2 regions of the Ligilactobacillus sp. LYQ60 genome follow, and region 2 is predicted to be linked to the other one. Evidence: predicted binding sites of a transcription regulator. Region 2 holds the regulator's gene; the other holds the start of a gene.
What was found. The regulator CtsR, encoded in region 2, represses protease genes until heat stress. The targets are predictions, from matches to a motif close to TTGGTCAAAAAAGGTCAAANA.

Region 1 (12,622 bases), on a different contig from region 2:
TGTGCGTTACCTGTTCCTTCACATCATCCGGAAATTCATGCGGAATTTCATGCTCGTACACAATCTGCGTAATGTCCATTCCCGGATCGTTAACGTTCCCTAAAACCTTAGTAACGGCCCCTTCAAGCACCCCTGGAATGTGCTCATCCGGGTATGCTGAAATTGTTGCAATGACTAATTCATGCGGTTTAGGCTTTAAGCCGGTATTCATCACCAAAAACCGATAACTCGCTAACTTTTTATCCCGTAAGTGCAGCGTCCCAATAACTCCGTCCGGGTAATGCTCATCCCCATCAGGCAGCAAAAATTCGCCCACTGCCCGGTTTAGCACCCGGGTAACAATCCGGGTCACCTTTCCCTCAGGACGCCGACCACTCGCAGGGTCTCCCGGATTAATCATTTGCACGGCCACCTCATCACCATTAAGGGCAGACATGGTGTTGGTCGGTCCGATAAAGTAGTCATCCTTCTCCGGATCAACCGTAACAAACCCAAATCCCCGATCATTCGCATGGAACACCCCAACTTCTTCTGGTTGGTTTCCCGCTTGAACCGCCAGCTTAAAATGGTCATCCTTGAGCGTAATCTTCCCTTCATGCTCTAAGTCCGTTAAGGCCTGGACAATAAACTTAAACTGTCCACCACCGGCCATGTGCAAGGCGCTTGCCAACTTCTGAACCGTAAACGCCCGGGTTGGTTCGTTCTTAAACCGTTGCATTAATTTGTCTTTTAATATCTCTTTTTCCATCTGTCTTCCCCGTTTACTTATGGTTTTACATAAAACGGGAGCCAAGACCAGCGTCATGGCTCCCGCGTTACGGATAGTAATGGCTCCACAACCATTCTTTCTTCCATCAAATGAATCGTGTCCACCACGTTAATCAGTTACTAATGTGATGATAGGAAAACCAACCCAAGCGCAAGGCCAAAGAAGATAATCCCTAAAATTGCTGTAACCCGTTGCATGAAAGCCTCAAATCCGCGGGGCTTCTGCTTACTAAACAGATCACCAGCCCCCCCACTAAGGGCGGTTGACGCGTTATCTTCCTTAGCGGGCTGCATCATCACCGCAATGATAATCAACACTGAAACAACAATCAGCGCTGTGAGTAGTACGTTATACAAATGCGCTCCTCCTTTACCCATCTAAATTACACCACGTCTAATTTACCATAAACCCTTAGTCTTTTCCAGCCCGGGAAGCTGGCGGCTTAATTGGGCTTTCCTTATCGTTTCGGCCGACCGCATACTGGTGTAACCGATTTCTAAGCCATGCCCGATTTTCGTGTGGCGTAACCACAATCAGCGTATCACCACTCCGGATAACCGTGTCGCCATGCGGGATACGTTCCTTTTCACCCCGCCGAATTGCAGCCAATAGACAGTCTTTAGGCCACGGAATATCCCGAACCTGCTTATCCTGCAGGTTCGATCCAGCAAAAACTGGGACTTCCACTTCATCCTCCTGTGTTGTTTCAGAAATTGCATTCTGCGGGAAGTGTCGTAAATTGGCAAGCATCGCTTCATAAATCGGTTGGCCCCGAAGAATATCCACGACAGTGTACGCTGTTAAAGAAACCACCGCAAGGGGCATTAGGTGTCGAAGGGACCCCACCATTTCTGTAATCAAAAGAATGGCAGTAAACGGTGCTTTCCCGATACAAGCAAAATAACCGGCCATCGCATAGATAACACAGTTTGCAACCAAATACATTGGCATTAGGTGCAGGTGAACTAACGTTTCACCGTAAAGCGCCCCCAAGACAGCCCCTAATGCAAGAATTGGGAGAAAGATCCCTCCTGGTGTTCCTGAACAGTACGAAATTGTCGAAAAAAGAAGTCGTATAATGAAGATTGCAAGTAAAACTAACAGGGTTGGGGTAGTGGTTCCAAGGGACCTAATCAGTCCGTGTCCCCCTCCCAAGAGATGCGGGTAAAAATAACCAATTACAATGACCATCAATAATGGAATTAGCACATCGTATTTCCGGGGTAAAAACTTTAACTTAGCATAGACCCTTTCCCCGTTAAGGGTCATGTATTGGTATAAGTATCCCAATAAGCCCAGAATAACTCCCATTACCACTAAGTACGCGTAGTACCGAAGCGGAAACGAATGTCCGTAATGAATGTTAAGCACCGGCGTCAACCCAAAGAATTCCATTGAAACAAAGTTCGAGGAAACCGCTGCTGCCAGCGCAGTTGTCCATACCAACGGTGAAAAGTTATGGTACACCTCTTCAAGCACAAATAACGTTGAAGCAATCGGGGCGTTAAAGGCCGCGGAAAGTCCAGCAGCCGCGCCACCAGCGATTAATACCCGTCGGCCAGCCCCCCTTTTTTTCATTCCATCAGCAATTCCTTGCCCGACAGTCGCTCCTAGCTGAATTGACGGGCCTTCCCGGCCAAGAAACAGGCCGTACGAAATTCCTAAAATCCCACCAATCCATTTCCGCCATAAAACGGACCACCAGTTCATTTCAAGGTCACCTGATAACTGACCTTCAACCTGTGGAATCCCCGACCCCTTAATATTCGGTTCTGCCGTAATCAACCACCCGTTAATTAAGGTAACTACCAATGCCCCTAAAATAACCGGGATTAATAACCATAAATGATGGTGCATCAATCCATACACCCACGTCATTAGTTGTAATCCCCGTTCACATAATAAACGGAAAACACTAACAACTAAGCCTGATAAAAGTCCAACAAGAATACCCCGTAAAATAAACGTAAACCGCGTTGTGTCAAAGAAACGGTGTTCCTCCGAACTATCCACCGTTTTCACCCCTCTTACCATAAAATATGTAGACAAAAACAAGGGACCGATCTAATCAATCCCTTGTTTTCATTTTATTGCAAGCAACTTTTCCTAGTCAATACCGGAAATTTACTTGTTCATGATGTCTTCACGGGCCTGCTCACTTAGGTTGTAGAATGAGTGAATCCCCTTGTATTCTGCAACGTTACTTGTAAGCTGGTCTTCAATCCGCATTAACTGGTTGTACTTAGCGATCCGGTCCGTCCGGCTCATTGAACCAGTCTTAATCTGCCCGGCGTTCATAGCAACAACCAAATCAGCGATTGTCGTGTCTTCAGTTTCACCTGAACGGTGAGAAACAACGGCCGTGTAGCCGGCTTCCTTAGCCATCTCGATAGCCTCTACCGTTTCAGTCAAGGTACCAATCTGGTTAACCTTGATTAAGATTGAGTTTGCGCACCCCATCTTAATTCCCTTCTTCAAGTATTCCGTATTTGTAACGAAGAAGTCATCACCAACAAGCTGAACCTTCTTACCAAGTTCCTTAGTAATTTCAGCCCAGTCATCCCAGTTGTTTTCATCAATCGGGTCTTCAACTGATACAATCGGGTACTTGCTGATTAAGCTTTCGATGTACTTAACGAATTCTGGTGTTGAGAATTCTTCACCGGTTGACCAACGAAGCGTGTATTTCTTCTTGTCGTCATCCCACAGTTCAGAAGCAGCTACGTCCATAGCAATGGCAACGTCCTTGCCTGGCTTGTAACCAGCATCACTGATGGCTCGAACAAGGTATTCTAACGGCTCTTCGTTGTTAGCAAAGTCAGGAGCGAAACCACCTTCGTCACCAACGGCCGTTGACTTGCCGTCAGCCTTCAGGAGTGCCTGCAGGTGATGGAACGTTTCTGAACCCATCCGAACAGCTTCTTTCATTGACTTAGCCCCAACAGGCATAATCATGAATTCCTGGAAGTCAACCTTGTTTGTTGAGTGTGCCCCACCATTGATAACGTTCATCATTGGTGTTGGCATTACGTGAGCATTAAACCCGCCAAGGTAATTGTAAAGCGGAATTTCAAGTTCATCTGCAGCAGCCCGTGCACAGGCAATCGAAACGGCTAAGATGGCGTTGGCACCAAGCTTACCCTTGTTTGGCGTCCCGTCTAAAGCAATCATTGCCTTATCAATGGCAACCTGATCCGTAACTTCGTAACCAACGATTTCCTTAGCGATCACGTTGTTTACGTTATCAACGGCCTTGGTAACTCCTTTACCCATGTAACGTGACTTGTCGCCGTCCCGCAATTCAACGGCTTCGTGTTCACCCGTTGAAGCACCTGAAGGAACAATCCCCCGGCCAAAAGCACCTGCCTCGGTGTAAACTTCAGCTTCAACAGTTGGGTTACCCCGTGAGTCTAAAACTTCACGAGCGTAAATTTCTGTAATTGCAGACATAGATATTTCTCTCCTTTGATGTTGTTAACTTGAGAATACTGTCCTCACCGTTATTTTAGTCCGTTCGGAACTGATATTCAACTTGTTATATGAAAACCTTCACGCGCTAACACATTAGTCGTTGTAATGAGCTAAGGCTAAGAATGAGTCCGGCTTAAGAGCCGCACCACCAATCAGACCACCATCGATGTCCTTCTTGGCCATGATTTCCTTAACGTTCGCCGGCTTTACGGAACCGCCGTACTGAATCCGCACGTTTTCAGCCGCTGTTTCATCGTACAAGTCAGCAACCGTCTGCCGAATAGCGACACACATTTCCTGCGCTTGATCAGCCGTAGCAGTCTTACCAGTCCCAATTGCCCAAATTGGTTCGTAGGCAATTACCAGGCTAGCAACCTGGTCAGCCGTCAAATCTTTCAGGGCCGCCTTAATCTGGTCTTTAACAAAGCTTTCAGCGTTCCCTGCTTCCCGCGTCTCCAAACTTTCACCGCAGCAGATGATTGGCTTCATCCCGTTCTTAAAAATGGCATGCGCTTTCTTATTGATGTCCTCATCCGTTTCATGGAAGTAACCACGCCGTTCGGAATGCCCGATAATAACGTAGTCAACGCCCATCTCATGCAGTACTTTTGGTGACGTTTCACCGGTAAAGGCTCCTTCGTCCTCAAAGTAACAGTTTTCAGCACCAACGTGGAGCTGGGAACCCTTAGCACTGTCAAGTAGTGCTGGCAGGTCAACTGCTGGTGCACAAATTAAGGTCTCAACCTCACTATTCTGTGGCAACCGGTCCTTAACCGCCTTAACAAATTCAACGGTCTCCGTTGGGTTCATGTGTAACTTCCAGTTACCCGCGATAATTGGCGTCCGCATTAAAATCATCCTTTCATTTTTAGTTGGTTGTGAACAACCATACAACATCTGTAATTATACCACGAACTGATAAAATCCTCTGGTAGAACACAACAAAAGAAGGCTGAGACTAACTGTCTCAACCTCCTTTAAAGCATATTACCTAATTACTTATCAGAAACTGCTGCGATTCCTGGTAAGGTCTTTCCTTCAAGGTATTCAAGGGAAGCACCACCACCAGTTGAGATGTGTGTTAACTTGTCAGCAACGCCAAGTTTCTTAACAGCAGCGGTTGAATCCCCACCACCAACAATCGTCGTTGCGTCCGTTAACGTTCCAAGGAACTTACCAATTTCAAGTGTTCCCTTAGCAAAGTTCGGCATTTCAAACACACCCATTGGGCCATTCCAAACAACCGTTTTGGCGTCTTTCAGCACACTCTTAAAGAGTTCAACTGACTTCGGCCCGATGTCTAACGCCATGTAACCATCTTCAATATCGCCTTCGAAGATCTTACTTGGAGCATCATTCTTAAAGTCCGTTGCGCAGACATTATCAACCGGCAGTACCAGCTTGTCGCCAGCCTTGTCCATAATTTCCTTAGCCAAGTCAATCTTGTCTTCTTCAACTAACGACTTACCAATCTTGATCCCCTTAGCAGCGTAAAACGTGTACGTCATCCCACCACCAACGATAATCTTATCAGCCTTATCGATTAAGTGGTTGATCACACCAATCTTGTCAGAAACCTTTGCCCCACCAAGGATTGCAACGAACGGGTGAGCCGGATTGTCAACGGCGTTCCCCAAGAACTTGATTTCCTTTTCGAGCAGGTAACCCGCAGCAGCCTTCTTGCCAGCAGCCTTCATTGCTTCTGAAATTCCGACGTTTGAAGCGTGCTTCCGGTGAGCCGTTCCAAACGCATCGTTAACAAAAACATCGCCAAGTGATGCCCAGTATTTACCTAATTCTGGGTCGTTACCGGATTCCTTCTTGCCGTCAAGGTCTTCAAACCGCGTGTTTTCAACCAAAAGAACGTCACCGTCATTCATGCTATTAATGGCGTCTTCAAGCTGCGCACCCCGGGTTGCAGGAACAAACGTAACCGGCTTGTTTAATAATTCAGCTAAGTGCTCAGCTACAGGCCGTAATGTGAGTTCCTTCTTATCTTCTTCGGTCTTTACCCGGCCAAGGTGTGAGAAGAGGATTGCCTTTCCCCCCTGTTCAATGATGTGCTTGATTGTTGGTAAAGCAGCAACCATCCGGTTATCATCACCAATCACACCGTTTTTAATCGGGACATTAAAGTCAACCCGTACAAGAACCTTCTTAGACTTCAGGTCTAAGTCGTCAATCGTTAATTTAGCCATTTTATTCCCTCCAGAAAAATGTATTAAAAAAGCAGGAGGAGTTTTGCCTCCCCCCGCCATCATCTGCCAAGCAGAAAATATTAGCGTTCAGCTAAATATTAAAGCATGCTTGCAAACTTCTCTAAGGTCCGGATCATTTGAGCCGTGAAACCAGATTCGTTGTCGTACCATGAAACGGTCTTAACAACCTGACCTTCATCGCCGCCAACAACCTGCGTCTGTGTTGGGTCAAATACTGAACCAAATGACGTGCCAATAACGTCTGATGAAACGATTTCGTCTTCGTTGCAGCCGAATGAAGCGTTACCTTCCGTCGCCTTCTTAACCGCAGCATTAACTTCGTCAGCCGTAACCTTCTTGTTAAGAACAGAAACTAATTCTGTAACTGAACCCGTGATTGTTGGCACACGAAGTGCATGACCATCGAGCTTGCCGTCCAGTTCAGGAACAACCTTCCCAAGAGCCTTAGCAGCACCAGTTGAGTGAGGAATGATGTTCTGAGCAGCAGCACGGCCGTTCCGGAAGTTAGCCTTGCGGTCCGGACCATCCTGAAGCTTCTGTGTAGCCGTGTAAGCGTGAACTGTCGTCATCGTACCAGCCTTGATGCCGAATGCATCGTTAACAGCCTTAGCCATCGGTGCAAGACAGTTAGTCGTGCATGATGCAGCTGAAATGATGTCGTCATCTGGTGTGATGATGTCGTCGTTAACACCGTAAACAACCGTCTTCATGTCGCCAGCAGGAGCTGAAACAAGAACCTTCTTAGCACCAGCCTTCAGGTGTGAAGAAGCCTTTTCTGGTGATGTGTAGAAACCAGTTGATTCAAGAACAAGTTCAACACCATCGTTCTTTACCCAAGGAATGTTTGTCGCATCTGCTTCGGCGTAAACAGGAATTTCCTTTCCGTTTACAACGATTGCATTGTCCGTAGCTGAGATTTCAGCGTCAAACTTACCATGAGCCGTGTCGTACTTAAGAAGACGAGCAAGCATTGATGGTGAAGTTAAGTCGTTGATAGCAACAACTTCAAGGTCATCTGAAACAGCAGCGATCCGACGGAATGCTAACCGACCGATCCGGCCAAACCCATTAATACCAACTTTAGTAGTCATACTAAAATTTCCTCCTTGTGGAAATAAAATTTATTTTAAAAAGCAGCACAGAAGCACTACCATTTTAAAAACACTTTTAGTCCCGCGTACAAAAATGCTTCCATTTTTGCCGGGCGACTCATCACCAGATAGTTCTCACTATCTTGATCCAAACCGCAGGAAACCCGATCTCAATTACAATGATATTGTAGCAATTCTCCCCCCCGCTTGCAAGCAACTTCACTTATTCACTCTTATCATGATTTAACTCTTCAGGGTTAAAGGAGTTAAGCCCCCATCACAACTGCTATTTAATAGGGCTAATCCCCACATTTTTAAGGGCATACCCGCGCTTTCAAAAAACTCGAAAAAAAGACTTGCAATTTAATTCTAATCACGATACTATAATAAGCGTGCTGCGCCGCTAGTGTAATGGATCGCACGCAAGATTCCGGTTCTTGTAATCGGGGTTCGACTCCCCGGTGGCGCACTTGATATTTAAGTTGAGGTTGAGATGCTGGTCTCAACCTCTTTTGTTATTCTTTATAGAACTACATTTTTAAAGCAGCACACCAAAGAAACTTATTTGACCATTTTTGACCTTTGTATTAGAATTAAACCAACGTGCTGATAAAAGCTACGCAAATTATATAATAGGAGGCGGTTCACATGAACTTAGTACCAACAGTGATTGAACAATCATCTCGCGGCGAACGCGCATATGATATTTACTCTCGGTTGCTCAAGGACCGAATCATCATGCTTTCAGGTGAAATTAATGATGACATGGCAAACGCAATTATTGCCCAACTTCTTTTCCTGGATGCTCAGGATTCCAATAAGGATATTTACCTGTACATTAACTCACCAGGCGGAAGTGTCTCTGCCGGATTAGCCATTTATGACACAATGAACTTTGTTAACGCTGATGTCCAAACAATCGTTATGGGAATGGCGGCATCAATGGCTTCTGTTTTAGCAACAGCGGGCACTAAGGGAAAGCGTTTTGCTCTTCCTCACTCTGAGATTATGATTCACCAACCACTTGGGGGGGCTCAGGGGCAATCAACCGAAATTCAGATTGCAGCCGAGCATATTCTGAAAACCAGAAAACTAATCAATAAAATTCTTGCCAACAGTTCTGGACAAACAATTAAAAAGATTAACCAGGACACTGACCGGGATAATTTCATGACTGCCCAAGAAGCCGTTGACTACGGTCTGATTGACGGAATCATGGAAAATAAAAAAGCGATGAAATAAAAAAACAGCCAGGAGACTGATCATGGAAAAGGATGTTCCATGATGCCCAATGGGAATGGACTGTACGAAGGGTTGTCCGTGTACTGGCCCTGATGGAATTTGTCGCTGCCCTATGAAAACTGACAAAAGCTGCATGTGTGACGGCAAGTGCCAGGTTTAATACGTAAAATAACGCCTCCGATTACGGGAGCGTTATTTTATATAACTAAATTCCGTAGCAAGAGGGATTATGCGAGAATCACAGTCCCCCTTGTTATGTTATCTATAAAGCGTGCGTTCTATTCCGTTTCTACCTTCATAAGAAATAACTTCCGTAGTAAAAACATTCGTCACCCTAATAATTGCCCACACTCTTCTAGGGATTAACCAGGAACAGTTAACTTTCACGGTTTGCTGCTAACAGTAACTACTCCTTTTATTTAATTTCATAAAGTAACCTAATATAAATAAAAAGGGATGGATCCAACTTTGAATCCATCCCTTCATTAACTTTAACATTAGTATTGGTGAAATCACGCTCACGCAGATTACATCATTCCGCCCATTCCACCAGCAGCTGGGTTAGCAGCGCCTGCAGCAGCGTTATCTTCCTTTTCAGGCTTGTCAGCAACAACCGCTTCCGTCGTGAGTAACAGCGCTGAAACACTAGCTGCGTTCTGCAATGCTGAACGGGTTACCTTTGTCGGGTCAACAACCCCGGCAGCAACCATATCAACCCATTCGCCGGTTGCAGCGTTAAACCCAACACCTGGCTTTTGCTCCTTCAACTTCTCAACGATAACAGAGCCTTCTAAACCAGCGTTTTCAGCAATCTGCCGTACCGGTTCTTCAAGGGCGCGCTTAACGATGTTAACCCCTGTCTGAACGTCGCCGTTTTCCTTGATGGCAGCCACCTTGTCAATCACGTTAACAAGTGCCGTTCCACCTCCAGGAACAAAACCTTCTTCAACGGCAGCCCGCGTGGCGTTTAAAGCATCCTCAATCCGGTACTTCCGTTCCTTCAGTTCAGTCTCGGTTGCAGCGCCAACCTTAATTACAGCAACCCCACCAGCTAACTTAGCTAGCCGTTCTTGGAGCTTCTCCTTATCAAAATCAGATGATGCTTTCCCAATCTGCTTCCGAATTTGGTCAACCCGTTCGTCGATGGCATCCTTAGCACCAGCGCCCTCAACGATCGTCGTGTTTTCCTTCGTAACGGTTACCTTACCAGCTGAACCTAACTGATCAAGCGTAACGTCCTTCAATTGAAGCCCAAGGTCATCCGTAATAACCGTTGCTCCCGTCAGAATAGCGATATCTTCTAACATTGCCTTCCGCCGATCACCAAAGCCAGGTGCTTTAACAGCAACGGCCTTAAACGTCCCCCGAATGTTATTCAAAACAAGTGTCGGAAGTGCTTCACCGTCAACATCATCAGCAATGATTAATAACGACCGTCCCTGCTGAACAATCTGCTGCAACAGATCCATAATCTCCTGGATGTTTGAAATCTTCTTGTCCGTAATTAAAATGTACGGGTTGTCCAGATCTGCTTCCATCTTGTCGTTATCCGTTACCATGTACTGTGATAGGTAACCACGATCAAACTGCATTCCTTCAACAACGTCGAGGGTGGTGTCAATCCCCTTTGACTCTTCGATGGTAATAACCCCGTCCTTACCAACCTTTTCCATGGCGTTCGAGATTAATTCCCCAACCTTTTCGTTAGCGGCCGAAATTGAAGCAACCTGCGCAATATCACTCTTTGATTCAACCTTGTGAGACTGTTCATGTAGCGCCTTAACAGCAACATCCGTTGCTTCTTCGATTCCCTTCCGAATTCCGACAGGGTTAGCACCAGCCGTAACGTTCTTCATCCCAGCGTTTACAATTGCCTGTGTCAAAACCGTTGCAGTTGTCGTTCCGTCACCGGCAATGTCGTTGGTCTTTGAAGCAACTTCAGCCACAAGTTTAGCACCCATATTTTCGAAGTGGTCTTCCAATTCAATCGCCTTAGCAATTGTTACCCCGTCGTTCGTGATTGTTGGAGAACCATAGGACTGTTCTAGCACAACGTTCCGCCCCTTTGGCCCGATCGTTGACTTAACCGTGTCAGCTAGTTTGTCAACCCCAGCTAACATCTTCTTACGTGCATCTTCTGCAAACTTAACTTCCTTAGCCATTGTCATATCACCTCATGTGTTAGATTTTAAGTTCATCATCACCGCTGACAATTAGTCAACGATGGCCATTAAGTCCTTTTCGTGGACAACTAAGTATGATTCACCATCATGCTTAACTTCGGTTCCAGCGTACTTGTCAAAGAGAACCGTATCACCCTCCTTAACTTTCGGTGCAACCGTCGTGCCGTTTTCAAGGGTCACCCCTTCACCAACAGCAACCACCTTCGCGGTCTGCGGCTTTTCCTTGGCATTGCTTGCCAAAACGATGCCCCCAACCGTTTGCTCTTTTTCTTCTTCTACTTTTAAGATTACGCGATCTCCTAATGGCTTAAGCACAAGCTATCCCTCCAAATGATTTATTTAGCACTCATCATTGGTAAGTGCTAACCTACAATTCATATACTACACACTTTTACCATGAAGTGCAAGCTTTTTTTATCACTCTTCACGAGAGAGTGCTAATTAGCTTTTAAACGTAAAGCAGGGGCTACGTTTCCATAACCCCTGCTAATTAAAGAAGACTAATTATTTGCTTTAGTCAGATTAGCGAGAACTCCAAGCGTCCGGATCATTTGGCAAACAAACCCGTATTCGTTGTCGTACCACGATACCGTCTTAACCAATTGTAAATCGTTAACCGTGGTCACTTCTGTTTGGGTTGGATCAAAAATACCGCCAAACGTCGTACCAATCACATCTGAAGATACAATCTCATCATCGTTAAAACCAAATGATGGGTTGTCAACGGTATGTTTTCTTAATGTCTCATTAATTTCATCAGCCGTCACTTTTTTATTTAGAACCGTAACCAACTCAGTAATTGACCCGTCAACTACTGGCACCCGCTGCGCGTGTCCTTTCAATCGTCCAGCCAATTCTGGAATGACCCGTCCAATTGCCTTCGCCGCCCCCGTTGAATGCGGCACGGTATTCTCTGCTGCAGCCCGCGCTGACCGCGGATTATTATTGGGCCCATCCTGTAATTTTTGGGATGCCGTGTAAGCATGCACGGTTGTCATTGTTCCCAACTTGATTCCAAAGTCCTGATTCAAGAAGTACGCCAACGGCGCCAAACTATTAGTAGTGCATGATCCAGCTGAAATAATTGTATCTGATTCATTCAAAATATTATGATTAACGTTGTATACAACTGTCTTAACATCTCCCGCTGGAGCAGAGATCAATACTTTTTTTGCCCCAGCTTTTAAATGGGCCTGCACTTTAGTTGCGGAGGTATAAAATCCAGAACATTCTAAAACAATTTCAACACCATCCTGGTTAACCCACGGAATTTTAGCTGCATCAGGGTAAGCATAGACACTCACCCGCTTACCATTAACGTACAGTGCCTTTTAATATCACAACCAGCTATCAGTAAAAAAATTACGCACCTTGTACTAAACCGGACTTCTCAGGGGGTTTCCTTAACAAATGACGGTAAAGAGTTCTATTCTAAAGCTCGTAAAATAGTTGCGGATATCCAAAAGCTCTTTTATTTTTCATCCGATAAATCCACCCCACCACTTAACAGTACTAAGGTAGGAACACTTAATAGTATCGCTACCGCTTTTGATTCCCACCAGTTACTTAAGATTATTTCAGAAACACATAAATATGTATCAACAAATAAAATATATGAATTAATTACCCCATTTAACCAGGAGCAAC
Region 2 (12,622 bases):
AATCTCCAAAAATCACCCTTACCAGGGCTTTTGTAGCAAAAAAAAACCAAAAACAGTTTCAAACGGTCCATCCCGCCATCACTATTTTTGCTTCTTCATAACCCAGCATGGACAATAGATCACACTGAGTTGCTAAATTCACAGTTTTTTCAACTACGTATTCTACCTTGAATCTACTAATAAGTCAACGGTATCCTTACTTAGGCGTTACCGTAATTTGCCCCCGCCGGGCACCAACGGTCACCGTCATTCCTGCAGTTACCGTTCCTGCTAAAATTGCAGTACTCAACCGGTCCCCAATCAACCGCTGCAAGGCACGCCGCAATGGCCGTGCCCCGTACTCCGGTTTATAACCAGCATCCACAACCGCATCAACGGCTGCCGGAGTTATTTGAAGCCGAATTTTCTGATTGTCAAGGCGCGCCGCCAATGGTTTCACCATCAACCGCACAATTTGCCGGAGCTGTGGTTTAGTTAGTGCATGAAAGACAAGCACGTCATCAACCCGGTTAATAAATTCAGGACGAAAATGGCGTTTCACCGCCGCATGCACCGCAGTCGCCATCGCATCGTAATCATCAGCGGCGTTAACCGCGCCAAACCCAACGCTTTTTTCGTCGCGCAGCGTGGTGGCACCAAGGTTTGACGTCATAATGATGATCGTGTTTCGAAAATCAACTTTCCGGCCCTTTGAGTCAGTCAAAAAGCCGTCATCCAAGACCTGGAGCAAAAGGTTAAACACGTCCGGATGAGCCTTTTCAACCTCATCAAACAATACCACCGAATACGGGTGTTGGCGAACCTGTTCGGTTAGCTGTCCTCCCTCATTAAACCCAACGTATCCGGGCGGGGATCCAACTAACCGGCTTGCGTTAAACCGTTCCATATATTCACTCATATCGATCCGAATCAGACTTGCCGCATCACCAAACACACTTGCCGCTAACGCCTTTGCGAGTTCTGTTTTTCCCACCCCCGTCGGTCCTAAAAACATAAATGAACCAAGGGGCCGCTTGGATGAACTGATCCCACTCCGGGCCCGCCGAATTGCCCGGGCAACCGCACTGACCGCCTCATCCTGACCAATTACTTGCCGGTGAAGTTCCCGTTCAAGGTGCACAAGACGCTGCTGCTCACTCCGGGTAATTCGGGTAACTGGAATCCCCGTCCACGCCGCAACTACTGCCGCAACATCTTCCGCCGTAACGGTTCCATGTACCCGGGGCTGTTTTCTACGACCAGACGCTCTCCTTAGCTGCATTGCCCGGGAAAAATCCCCCTGTTCAAGTGCCCCTTGGAACTGCTGGCTCTTATCATCCCGGCCATCATTCTGATTCTTACGTTGAGCAACACGGAGCTGAACGTGGGCTGCTGCCTCATCCATCAAATCAATCGCTTTGTCCGGCAGCTGCCGGGCAGGGAGGTACCGCACACTAAGGCGAACCGCTGCATCCAAGGCAGCATCACTAATTCTTACCCCGTGATGCTGTTCGTACCGGGGACGCAACCCCCGTAAAATCATTCTTGCCTGTTGCGCGCTTGGCGCCGCCACCGGAACCCGGGCAAACCGCCGTTCGAGGGCGGGATCCGCTGCAACGTACTTTTGAAATTCTGCCTGGGTAGTTGCCCCGATTACCTGAACAGCGCCCCGAGCCAAAGCGGGTTTCATGATATTCGCCGCATCAATTGCTCCTTCCGCGCCTCCAGCACCAACGAGGGTATGTAGTTCGTCAACAAAAAGTATAACGTGCCCATCCCGGTTCACCTCAGCCAGCACCTCTTTTAATCGGTCTTCAAATTCTCCCCGGTACTTTGTCCCCGCAACAAGCGCCCCCATCTCAAGGGCCATTAACCTTACCGAGTATAGGGATGGCGGAACCTTTCCCGCAACAATCTGCTGAGCGAGGCCCTCCACAACCGCGGTTTTACCAACCCCCGCATCTCCTAAGAGCACTGGATTATTCTTTGTGCGCCGGCTTAAAACTTGAATCAACCGGTCAATTTCCGCCTCACGGCCTAAAACAGGGTCTAACTCTCCTGCACGCGCTTGGGCCGTCATGTCGGTTGCAAGCTTATCCAGTGTTGGGGTGGCAGAACGTTGGGCTGCTTTATTCTCCTGGTGGAGTTTTTTTTGTAGCCGCCGGTAATCTGTCTCCGTCATTCCAAGCTGCTTTAAAACCCGCCGTCGTAACTGGCGAACGTTAACTCCCAGGTTCACCAGAATCTGAACGCCAAGGGTTTGTTCGTTCTGTAATAACGCTAATAATAACAAACCAGTATCAACCTCTGCGCGGTCTAATAATCGGGCCATCGTTAGCGCCCGTTTCTGGATTATTTGAACACGGGGGGATTCTGGGTGCTGGGCCCGCCGCCAATGCTGTCCCGAGCGAATCATCCCGCTAAGCTGTTCAATCACATCAGCAGGTGTAATAATCTCTTGCCGCAAAACAAGTCCTGCAACCCCATCTTCCTCGGTTAACAACCCCAATAGGAGGTGAGGAGTAGCTACAGTATCATGATGACACCGCCGCGTCTGGGTTTCCGCCATCTTCAAGGCTTGTTGAGCACTCTTTGTATACTTAACTATCATCCAATTACCACCTCACCCTTAGTCCACACACCGCAGCCGGTTAAGCAGGGCAATCATCATCCGGGCCCGCACCGCTGCCTCAACCATTCGGTCACCTACATTTAACGCATCGTGTCCCATTACCGTTAACAAAAGGTTTCCTTCCTTCCGTGACAGCAACTTATTCTCGTACAACGTCTGGACGATGTGAAGCGCATCCACTGAGCTTAACCGGTCGCCCACCATCTCAATCAACTGATCAATAATTTGAGTGTCATTCACCAGGTCGACTTTTTCAATTCGAATGTAACCACCTCCGCCCCGCTTGCTTTCAACCAGGTATCCATCCTGAACAGTAAACCGGGTTTTAATTACATAGTTAATCTGTGACGGGACGACGTCAAAACGCTCAGCAACTTCTGAACGCTTAATTTCGACCTGCCGACTTTCTGCCAAAATTTCCTTTAAGTACCGCTCAATAATATCAGAAACGTTTCTGCTCTGCATCAAAGTCACCCCCTTGTCTGACTATTTTTGACTAAATTATAGATGATTTTCAACCGGATGAAAAGACGCACCTAGCTATTAAAAAGAACCGTAACTTACATCACGCTTCCCATCAATGACCGAAATCATAGCAGTTTTCCGCCGCTTTTTCTATTTTATTAAATCGCACCGTTACCAGTCCCGTTTACGCTGTCATATCAGCATAAACGGCTCTCACCCTTTTTCTAGCCATCTCACCCAAACCGTTGCAAGCTTTTTATCAATTCTTCTTAAGAAGGTCGCTAGCAAACTAAAAAGCAACCCAATTTACAGGTCGCTTCCCTCTTTATTTTAAAATTAATGCAACAATTATCAAAACCGCTCCAACTAAGAGGACTAACCCCCAAACCCAAGCAACCTGCCCCAGGGATTTCTCTCCATCCTAATAACTTGCCAGCACCACTAATAATTAAAACCGCCGCACACCAACCCATTATATAGTGAAAATCGTTGGCCTTCATTCACTTGGATAAGTTCTCTCTTCTCCGGGTTTCCCGTTTAACCTTTCCGGCCATCATCTGTGTCGTAATCCAAATCACCAGGATAACCGCAATAGCCGAATATAACACCATCATACTTTCCGCGACAAAAATCTTAGAATTTAAATAATAACCAAACGTTGCCTTTAACTTATACAACAGAACAAACAGGGCCAAGTCGCCCCCAAACATCCCAAAAAACAACGTGTTAAACGTCATCCCCATAATTTGGAACCCGATATTCCGACCACTCCGCCGTACAGCTGCCACACTAATTCCTGGGTTTTGTTCAATCACTTCCCGCAACCCGCTTGCAATGGCAATTGCGGCCTCTGAAATTGCGCCAAGGGTGCTAAGCATCGTTGTTGCAATCGTAATGGCCTCAAAATTTGCCCCCACAAGGAGGTTAAACTGCTCAATTTCATCCGTTTGCTCGTTACCAAACCCCTTAATCTGGGCAAAATGGTCCAATGGAACGATCAAGATAATCATGGCGCACAGTACAATGAGGGTTGCAATAAAGGCAATCCGCGCCGTTTGTTCATCGTTATTTCCCAGATAAATCGTAATCGCCAAGATTGCAATCCCAACAAATAATGCCACCCAAATCGGGGCAAACCCAGCTGAAATCAAAATAATCGCAATAAACATTAGCACAAAATTGAGGGCAACGCTGCCAAAAGCAGCAATTCCTCGTTTCCCGCCAACAAGGCACATCAACACCGCCATCACAACCGTTAACGCACTAATTGATGCCATTTAACCGTCCCTTCTTTCCTAACACAACCGCTGCCAAACAGCTGGCCGACGGAATTACAAGCGCAATCCCAATCCCACTAATTAGGGCTTGAATAATCCCCAGTTCCATCGTCCACTGGAACGTATACCCAATTGGGTTCCCCGTTCTAAAGTAAAGAACGGCCACCGCAATTGTCTCCGCAAAAAAGATCAGGAGCAAAACGTTAATCAACGGGCCTAAAATCGACCGTCCGACTTCCTGCCCCGACTTGAACAGTTGCAGCCGGGAAATGTCCGGGTCCGCCCGGTGCATTTCAAACAGGGTTGAAACAATATCGGTTGCGGCATCCATGACCGCCCCTAAGAGCCCAATCACGGTCGCCGATAAAAACAGTTCCTGTGGTGATTGGGTAGCATACCCCAACGCTTCATAGTGCACCCCTGCGTTATGCGTAAACTGGAGTGTCCCGATTCCGATTACGAATGCCAACGTGGTCCCGGTAACAATCGCCAGAAACGTTACCAAACATTGGCGGTTAATCCCAATTACCAAGCACAGCGTTAATCCCGTAAAAAGAAGCGCACTCAATGCAAACAGCCAGAAAAAATGGGTTAAGTTTAGGTTCACATCTAGCCGAACAAAAAATAAAAACAAAATAAAGTTAACCGCTACGCTTAATAACGTACGCAATCCATGGGCGTGCATCACAAGATATAAAAGAACAACCACCAACCACGCTAGCATTAACAGTGCCGTGTCACGCTTAAACCGCGAAGCCGTCGCGTAATACGTTCCGTGAACCCGCCGAATATTCGTCAGAAAAATATGCTGTCCCCGATGGAAATCCTGATCAAGCGCACCTGACCGCGAAAACGTGTTATGAATGATGATCCGGCGTCCCCGGTGACGCCCATTTGTTTGTACCACCGTAAGTCGTTGCCGGGTTTGGTAGTCGACATTTTTGTACTCGTCGGTCTGCCGGACTGCCTTCCCGTCCTTTACCGCGATAACTTCACCAATTGTTTGGTGATACATAAAATCATCGTGCGTACTAAAAAGAAAAAGGGCTAATCCGCTCAGGATAATCACCATAATTTCAATTAATGTTCGTCGTCTTAACTTCATCAAATCCCAGCTTTCATAAAATGTTCCGGTTCGTTATCACCGGGCGTCTGCTGGAGCGGCGAACGCCTTAAGGAACTTAGGGTGTTCAAGGTTCGCCCGGTCACTTCTCAGCGCCACCGTTACTTTCACAAAATACCATTATCCGCATAACTTGGAAAGGTCTAATCCCATATTGAACCCAATTCTTTCCTTTCCTATAATGTTTGTAACAGGGAGGGGTTCTCATGGAAAGTTATCATCAAATTCTTCAGTTACTTGCAACCACGGATGGGTTTATCTCGGGGCAAACCATTGCTGACCAGTTAAACTGCTCACGCACTGCGGTATGGAAGGGAATTAACACCCTCCGCGATAACGGCTATGTCATTGAAAGTGGGGGAAAACGAGGCTATCACTTAGCCGATAATGGCAAACTAGCCGTCCCCCTAATCCAGCGGGCAATGCATTCCACCACCCCCCTATCAATCGAGGTTGCCGCAACTCTCCCATCGACAAACGCGAAAGCAAAGGAGCTCAGTACAAAACACCCCACCACCCCCATTGCCATTATTGCGGATACCCAAACCGCAGGATATGGCCGGCAGGGGCGAACGTTTTTTTCCCCCGCAGGAACGGGCATCTACGTTACGCTTCTTCTGCCGCACCTAACGAATTCTCTTAACCCGGGGCTTCTTACGACCAGTACGGCCGTTGTCCTAAGTCAAACAATTAGTCGCCTTCTAGGCGTTGAACCAACAATTAAGTGGGTTAACGATGTCAACGTTAACGGCCAAAAGGTTGCTGGTATTCTAACAGAGGGAATTGCCGACTTTGAAACCCGCGGTCTTGGCGCGATAATTATCGGAACGGGCATCAATTATCTCACCCCCGCTGCCGCCTTTCCCCCTGAGGTGGCCGGCAGGGGCGTCGGTACCCTGGAAGAAGCCGCCAAAAAAGCAGGGGTCTCCCGGAACGTCTTTATCGGCGCGTACCTCGACGGTTTGTTGGGGATGCTAAACAGTTATACTACCGGTAAGTACATGGACGAATACCGTAAACGGTGTGATTTAATCGGGAAGGCCATCACCATTCAACAGGGAACAACTAAGATTACTGGTACCGTCCAAACCATTAACAACGTAGGACAACTAGTCCTTACAACCGGACAAGTATTTAGTGCGGGTGAAGTAACCAAAGTACGCCCACAATAAAAATAAGCATAATCAATAGTGGGTAGCCCCTATCAGGGACTACCCACTATTAATTTTAGTTAAACAGTCAACGGAAAACTTTGTTAGTTATGGATTTGGAGAATGCTCCGTTTCCTGTAATAACCTACTTTAATTTAGCCGCAGCCGCTTCATCAACAATCACCGTAACGTCTGGGTGCCGTTGCAAAATACTTGCCGGAACTTCTGGTATCACCGGGCCGGCAACCATCGCCGCGACAGCAGCTGCCTTTTTTTCACCGAATGCCTCCAGCAAAATTTGCTTCGCTGCCATAATCTGCCCAATTCCCATCGAATAAGCGTACCGCGGCACGTCCGTTTCGTTATCAAAGTAGCGGGCATTCGCTTCAATCGTTGACTTTGTCAGTTCAATCTTCCGGACCTTCCCGTCAACCGGCGATCCCGGTTCATTAAACCCAATGTGACCGTTTCGCCCAATCCCTAAAAGCTGTAAGTCAACCGGATGCGCCGCAATCACCTTATTGTACCGGACGATCTCAGCATCCGGATCCGTTGCTAACCCATTGGGCAGATAATTAGCCTTAAACGGCTTGGCGTCAAAAAGATGCGTTCGCATATAATAGTGATAGCTTTGCGGGTTGTCCGGCCCTAGCCCAACGTACTCGTCCAGGTTAACCGACGTACACTGGCTAAAGTCCAGGTCACTGGCAACCAATTCCTTGTACGTTGTCTCAGGGGTCCCCCCTGTCGCTAACCCGAACGTCCGGGCACCGTCTGTGAGTGCTGCTGCAAAGATCTTCAGGGCTTCCTTGCCCCCGTCATTTTCATTTGCAACCCGAATAACTTTCATGGTTTCGCCCCTTTCAAATTGGTATAGTCCTTTTTGGTATAGTCCAATTATAACTATTCAAACGCTGAAATGCAACCATTTTATGCTTTAAATTAAACCGGTTTCATCTTTTGAGTGGCAGTCCCGGATAAAACGTAATATAGTAAGATTAAAAGAAAGGTTATACGGAGGAAAAACAATGAAACTTACAATTACTCCTGCGGCCAGCGAATGGTTCCGCACCGAACTTCACGTTCCTGCTGGAGGGGGCGTCAAACTGTTCGGTAAGGTTTACGGTAACACCAACGTTCATCAGGGTTTCTCACAAGCCTTTCAACGCTGTGACGAACCCGTTGATCCGGTTTTTGATCAGGTGATTGACGGTATCCACTATTACGTGGAGGCATTTGACGCGTGGTTTTTTGACGGTCTCGACCTCAGCATTGACCTCGACGCAGAGTATGATGGGCCTAAATTCACGTTTAGCCACACCGACGGCATTACCGACACGGTTGTTGGTGATGTTGATGGGGTTTCGAGTGCATCCTATCACGGGGAGTAGCAGTGCGTTATTTAAAAAGGAGGCTGGAATTTATATTCCACCCTCCTTTTTATTGTGCTCATTACCCTTCCACTCAGTCTAACCGCCGTTCGTAAAGAAGCATTCTCACTTCTCCGTGGGTCCCGCCAACCAGTTGCTGGCGTAAGTAAAATCCCGTATGCTGGGCAACGCGTTGGCTTCGCAGGTTATCAGCCGCGGTAATTAACTGCAAACTGGTTAACCCTGCTTGCTGAACCCGGGGAAAAAGTTGTCTCAAAGCCGCAATGACATAGCCGTTCCCCCACGCCGCATTCTCCAACCAGTACCCCACATCCGCCGTTATTGCGGACATGTTTTCCAGCGTAAGCATTCCCACGGCTTGCCCGTTAACCCGGATAACATACCCCACACCACTTCTCTGGCGCCAAGCGTCAACGTACTGGCTAACGAATTGCTGGGCCGCAGCGAGCGTGGTAACTGCCCGTAATGCAGGGAGCCACCGTTCCAACTGGGCCCGACTTTGCTTAATTAAGTGGTACAAAACCCTTGCATCCTGGGGACGAACCCGACTAATTGTTACCGGTGTTTTCACCTCATCCCTCCAAAAAAGGAGGTGCTTACTGGCACCTCCGGTGATTCATTAATGCTTAGCACTCTCAAACCGGGTGTTAAACAACGGGCTAACTGATTCATTTTCATGGATCCGGCTGATGGCATCCCCAATAAGTGGGCCAACCGAAACCTGGATTAACTTATCAATCTGCTTTTCTTCTGGCAGTTGAATGGAATCAGTCACAACCAACTGCTTAATCGGTGAATTCTCAATCCGTTCAATTGCCGGCCCGGATAAGACCGGATGTGTTGCGCAGGCATACACATCGGTGGCACCTGCATCCATTAATGCTTGGGACGCAAGCGTAATAGTCCCCGCCGTATCAATCATATCATCGATTAAAATGCACCGCTTGCCCTTAACGGAACCAATGATGTTCATCACTTCTGCTACGTTTGCCCGCGGCCGCCGTTTATCAATAATTGCAATTGGCGCTTTGAGAAATTCAGCAAGTTTCCGGGCTCGGGAAACACCCCCATGATCAGGAGAAACAACCACTGCATCTTTATCTAAATTATTAGTTAAAAAGTAATCTGCTAACAGCGGCGCCCCCATCAGGTGGTCAACCGGTATATCAAAGAAGCCCTGAATTTGAGCAGCGTGGAGGTCAAGCGCAATCACCCGGTTAGCCCCTGCCTTTTCAATCATATCAGCCACCAACTTAGCGGTAATTGGCTCCCGGGAGCGCACTTTCCGATCCTGCCGGGCATAACCATAATACGGAATTACAACATTAATCGTTGCCGCACTAGCCCGCCGCAAAGCATCAATCATGATCAACAGTTCCATCAGGTTATCGTTCACCGGCGCCGACGTTGACTGGACGATAAAAATTTCGTCCCCCCGGACACTTTCCTCAATGTTAATCCGAATTTCTCCGTCACTAAACCGGTCAACCGACGTCTTCCCCAGCGGAATCCCCATGGCGTCAGCAATCTTCTGTGCTAACGGCTTATTAGAATTCAACGCAAACAGCTTAATCTTTGAGTCTGAATTATGTCCCGACATGGTAGCCTCCATATGTTTAAATCTATGGTTAATTCTAATTCATGCACCGCCATTCAAGCAAGCAGATTCCTACTTTTCACCGTACTTTTCAGCATTTTTCTTTGCGGCTTCCGCCACCGGATAACGATCGTAATATCCCTTCTTATTAACTTGCCGACCACGAGCAATCCCCATGGCGTGGGGCGCAACGTCATCCGTTATCGTTGACCCCGCTGCAACGTATGCATGGTCCCCAATTTCAACCGGTGCAATAATGTTTGATCCGCTTCCGATGAACGAATAATCGCCAACATTCGTATGGTGTTTGTTTTCACCATCGTAGTTAACGAAGACCGTCCCACATCCAATATTAATTTCTTTCCCCAGGGTGGCATCCCCAACATAGGTAAGGTGCCCCACCTTGGTGTTTTGACCAATCTGCGCGTTCTTAACTTCGCAGAAGTTTCCGATATGAACCCCTTCACCAATCTCTGCCTTTGGCCGGAGGTGACTGTACGGTCCAATATTACTATCCTTATGCATTACCGCATTTTCAAGGAATGATGCCGTTACCGTTACGCCATTCTCAATGACACTATCCCGAATCTCGGAGTGCGCACCAACCACACAATCACTCCCAATGATTGTCTTCCCTTTAAGCACCACCCCAGGTTCAATTACAGTATCGTTCCCAATCTGGACATCCGCATCAATGTACGTGGTCGCTGGGTCGATCATGGTAACCCCGTTTTGCATGTGGTGGGTGTTAATTCGCTGCTGCATCACCCGCGTTGCGTTTGCCAGCGCCACCCGATCATTAACGCCCATTGATTCCGTGAAGTCGTCCATTTGGAAGGCGTCGACCTGTTTACCAGCCTGTTTTAAGATACCAATGACATCCGTGAGGTAGTACTCACCCTGCGCGTTATCGTTGGATAACTGGTGAAGTGCGGCAAATAATTCCTTATTATCAAAACAATACACACCCGTGTTAATTTCCTGAACAGCTGCTTCTTCTGAAGTTGCGTCCTTCTGTTCAACAATCTTGGCAACCGTTTCATCCGCATTCCGGATAATCCGTCCATAGCCAAACGGTTGTTCCGTATGCGCCGTTAAAACCGTGGCTGCCGCTCCTTGTTGCTCGTGGTAAGCAAACAACTGTTTAAACGTCGTCGCGGTAAATAATGGGGTATCACCACACGTTACGAGGGTAACGCCATCCTTGGGACCCAAAACATCCTCCGCTTGCATCACGGCGTGCCCCGTTCCAAGCTGTTCCGCCTGCAAAGCATAGGTGGTTCGCTCACCAAGAAGGCGCTTAACCTGATCCGCACCGTGACCAACAATAGTCACAATCTGGTCAATTCCAACCTGCTCCAGTTGAGTTAATACGTGATCAACCATTGCCCTCCCACAAACGGGGTGGAGGACCTTATATAACTTCGACTTCATTCGGGTTCCCTGACCTGCTGCTAAAATCACTGCATATTTCTCTGTCATAATTCCTCAAATCCTTTATTAACTAACTAATCTTAATCTTACTCCATGTCCTGAAGAGACGCAATTTTAGCTTCAAATCATAATTCCAACATTTAATAGAATAATTGAAAAAATATTCGCCTTTCCTTGACGATCACGAATGAACGTAGTATAAAGTTGGTAAATAAGGTAATAGAGGTCGCGACCAATAAGAGTACCTTTTCGGAGGCTTGCCCACGCCGATGATGAAAAGCGAAAGGAGCGGTTGCCGAAGCATCAGTTCTTGGGATGAGCTGAGTGCTGGGACGTAGTTGAATAAGCTACGGACTGTCGCAGTAATGCGGAGCGCTATTCACACGGAACGGATAAACCCCTCCTGGTGCATGTGGTGCCCGGAGGGGTTTTCTTCACCAGTAGTGTTAGCCAACCTTTATTAATTATTTAATCCAATTAATTAAGGAGCGGTTACTGATGGAAAACAGTCAACGCAAAATGTCAATGTGGAGCCTGGTCTTAATGATCTTTGCCGCCATTTATGGGCTTGGTAATACGACCGTCGGCTTCTACCAAATGGGATACGGTGCAATGCTCTGGTACGTTTTAGGGGCACTATTCTTCTTCATCCCTAGTTCACTTATGTTCGCGGAATATGGTTCCGCCCTCCAAGACAGCCAAGGAGGAATCTACTCGTGGCTCCAAGCTAGCATCGGCGAAAAGCCCGCGTTCATCGGAACTTTTATCTGGTACGCAGCATGGGTTATCTGGCTGGTGACAAACTTCTCAACGATTTCAGTTTCAATCTCGGGGGCTATTTTTGGAAGGGATACTACCCAGTCATGGCACCTCTTCGGATTAACGTCCAACCAAACACTTGGGTTAATCGGAATTACCCTCCTCGTCTTCGCGACGTTCGTATCAACCCGCGGGTTTGATAAGATTGAAAAAATCGCCAGTTTCTGTGGAACGTTTATTATTGGAGTAGCCATCTTCTTTCTTATTGTCAGTGCTATCTACCTGGTAGTCGTTCATGGTCACCTCGCTCAACCATTAACCACCCAGAGTATGGTAAGATCCCCGAATCCCGCATTCGGCTCACCCATCGCACTAATGTCGTTCTTTGTTTACGCGGTCTTTGCGTATGGCGGAATGGAAACGATGGGCAGCACCATCGATAAGGTAAAGGACCCAGACAAAAATTTCCCACGGGGGATTATCATTGCCGCTATCGGCATGATTGTAATCTACTGCATCGGTGTCCTTGCTTGGGGGGTTACCGCTAACTGGCACCGGGTTTTAAGTGGCAGCAACGTTGACCTAGGGAACATTACCCTGGTATTAATGAGTAACCTTGGATATTCAATTGCGCACACTCTTCTCCACACATCCGTTGCCACCGCAAAAATATGGGGATTATGGGCCGACCGGATTATCGGGATTGAAGAAATCTTTTCAATTTTTGGGGCCATCTTCATCCTCATCTACTCCCCGTTAAAGACAATGATTATTGGAACCCCGCAACGGTTATGGCCAACTAAACTCACCAAGC

Region 1: the regulator CtsR is predicted to act here: its motif matches at 8,113-8,133, upstream of clpP (ATP-dependent Clp endopeptidase proteolytic subunit ClpP).

The regions. Positions count from the first base shown of each region.
Region 1 covers NZ_JBJFZV010000006.1:13,592-26,213, forward strand. The annotation lists gene rnr (ribonuclease R) at 1-748, opposite strand, end outside; gene secG (preprotein translocase subunit SecG) at 889-1,125, opposite strand; gene ACI3EZ_RS06075 (ClC family H(+)/Cl(-) exchange transporter) at 1,181-2,782, opposite strand; gene eno (phosphopyruvate hydratase) at 2,894-4,219, opposite strand; gene tpiA (triose-phosphate isomerase) at 4,334-5,089, opposite strand; gene ACI3EZ_RS06090 (phosphoglycerate kinase) at 5,236-6,438, opposite strand; gene gap (type I glyceraldehyde-3-phosphate dehydrogenase) at 6,537-7,550, opposite strand; tRNA gene ACI3EZ_RS06100 (tRNA-Arg) at 7,948-8,019, shown strand; gene clpP (ATP-dependent Clp endopeptidase proteolytic subunit ClpP) at 8,199-8,792, shown strand; gene groL (chaperonin GroEL) at 9,320-10,954, opposite strand; gene groES (co-chaperone GroES) at 11,006-11,290, opposite strand; partial or broken gene ACI3EZ_RS06120 (type I glyceraldehyde-3-phosphate dehydrogenase) at 11,476-12,279, opposite strand; gene ACI3EZ_RS06125 (LysR substrate-binding domain-containing protein) at 12,598-12,622, shown strand, end outside.
Region 2 covers NZ_JBJFZV010000005.1:79,516-92,137, reverse strand. The annotation lists gene ACI3EZ_RS05860 (ATP-dependent Clp protease ATP-binding subunit) at 197-2,590, opposite strand; gene ACI3EZ_RS05855 (CtsR family transcriptional regulator) at 2,609-3,076, opposite strand; gene ACI3EZ_RS05850 (YibE/F family protein) at 3,577-4,353, opposite strand; gene ACI3EZ_RS05845 (YibE/F family protein) at 4,340-5,458, opposite strand; gene ACI3EZ_RS05840 (biotin--[acetyl-CoA-carboxylase] ligase) at 5,683-6,648, shown strand; gene ACI3EZ_RS05835 (glucosamine-6-phosphate deaminase) at 6,773-7,477, opposite strand; gene ACI3EZ_RS05830 (HesB/YadR/YfhF family protein) at 7,656-8,018, shown strand; gene ACI3EZ_RS05825 (GNAT family N-acetyltransferase) at 8,092-8,589, opposite strand; gene ACI3EZ_RS05820 (ribose-phosphate diphosphokinase) at 8,638-9,618, opposite strand; gene glmU (bifunctional UDP-N-acetylglucosamine diphosphorylase/glucosamine-1-phosphate N-acetyltransferase GlmU) at 9,688-11,097, opposite strand; lysine riboswitch at 11,262-11,435, shown strand; gene yjeM (glutamate/gamma-aminobutyrate family transporter YjeM) at 11,548-12,622, shown strand, end outside.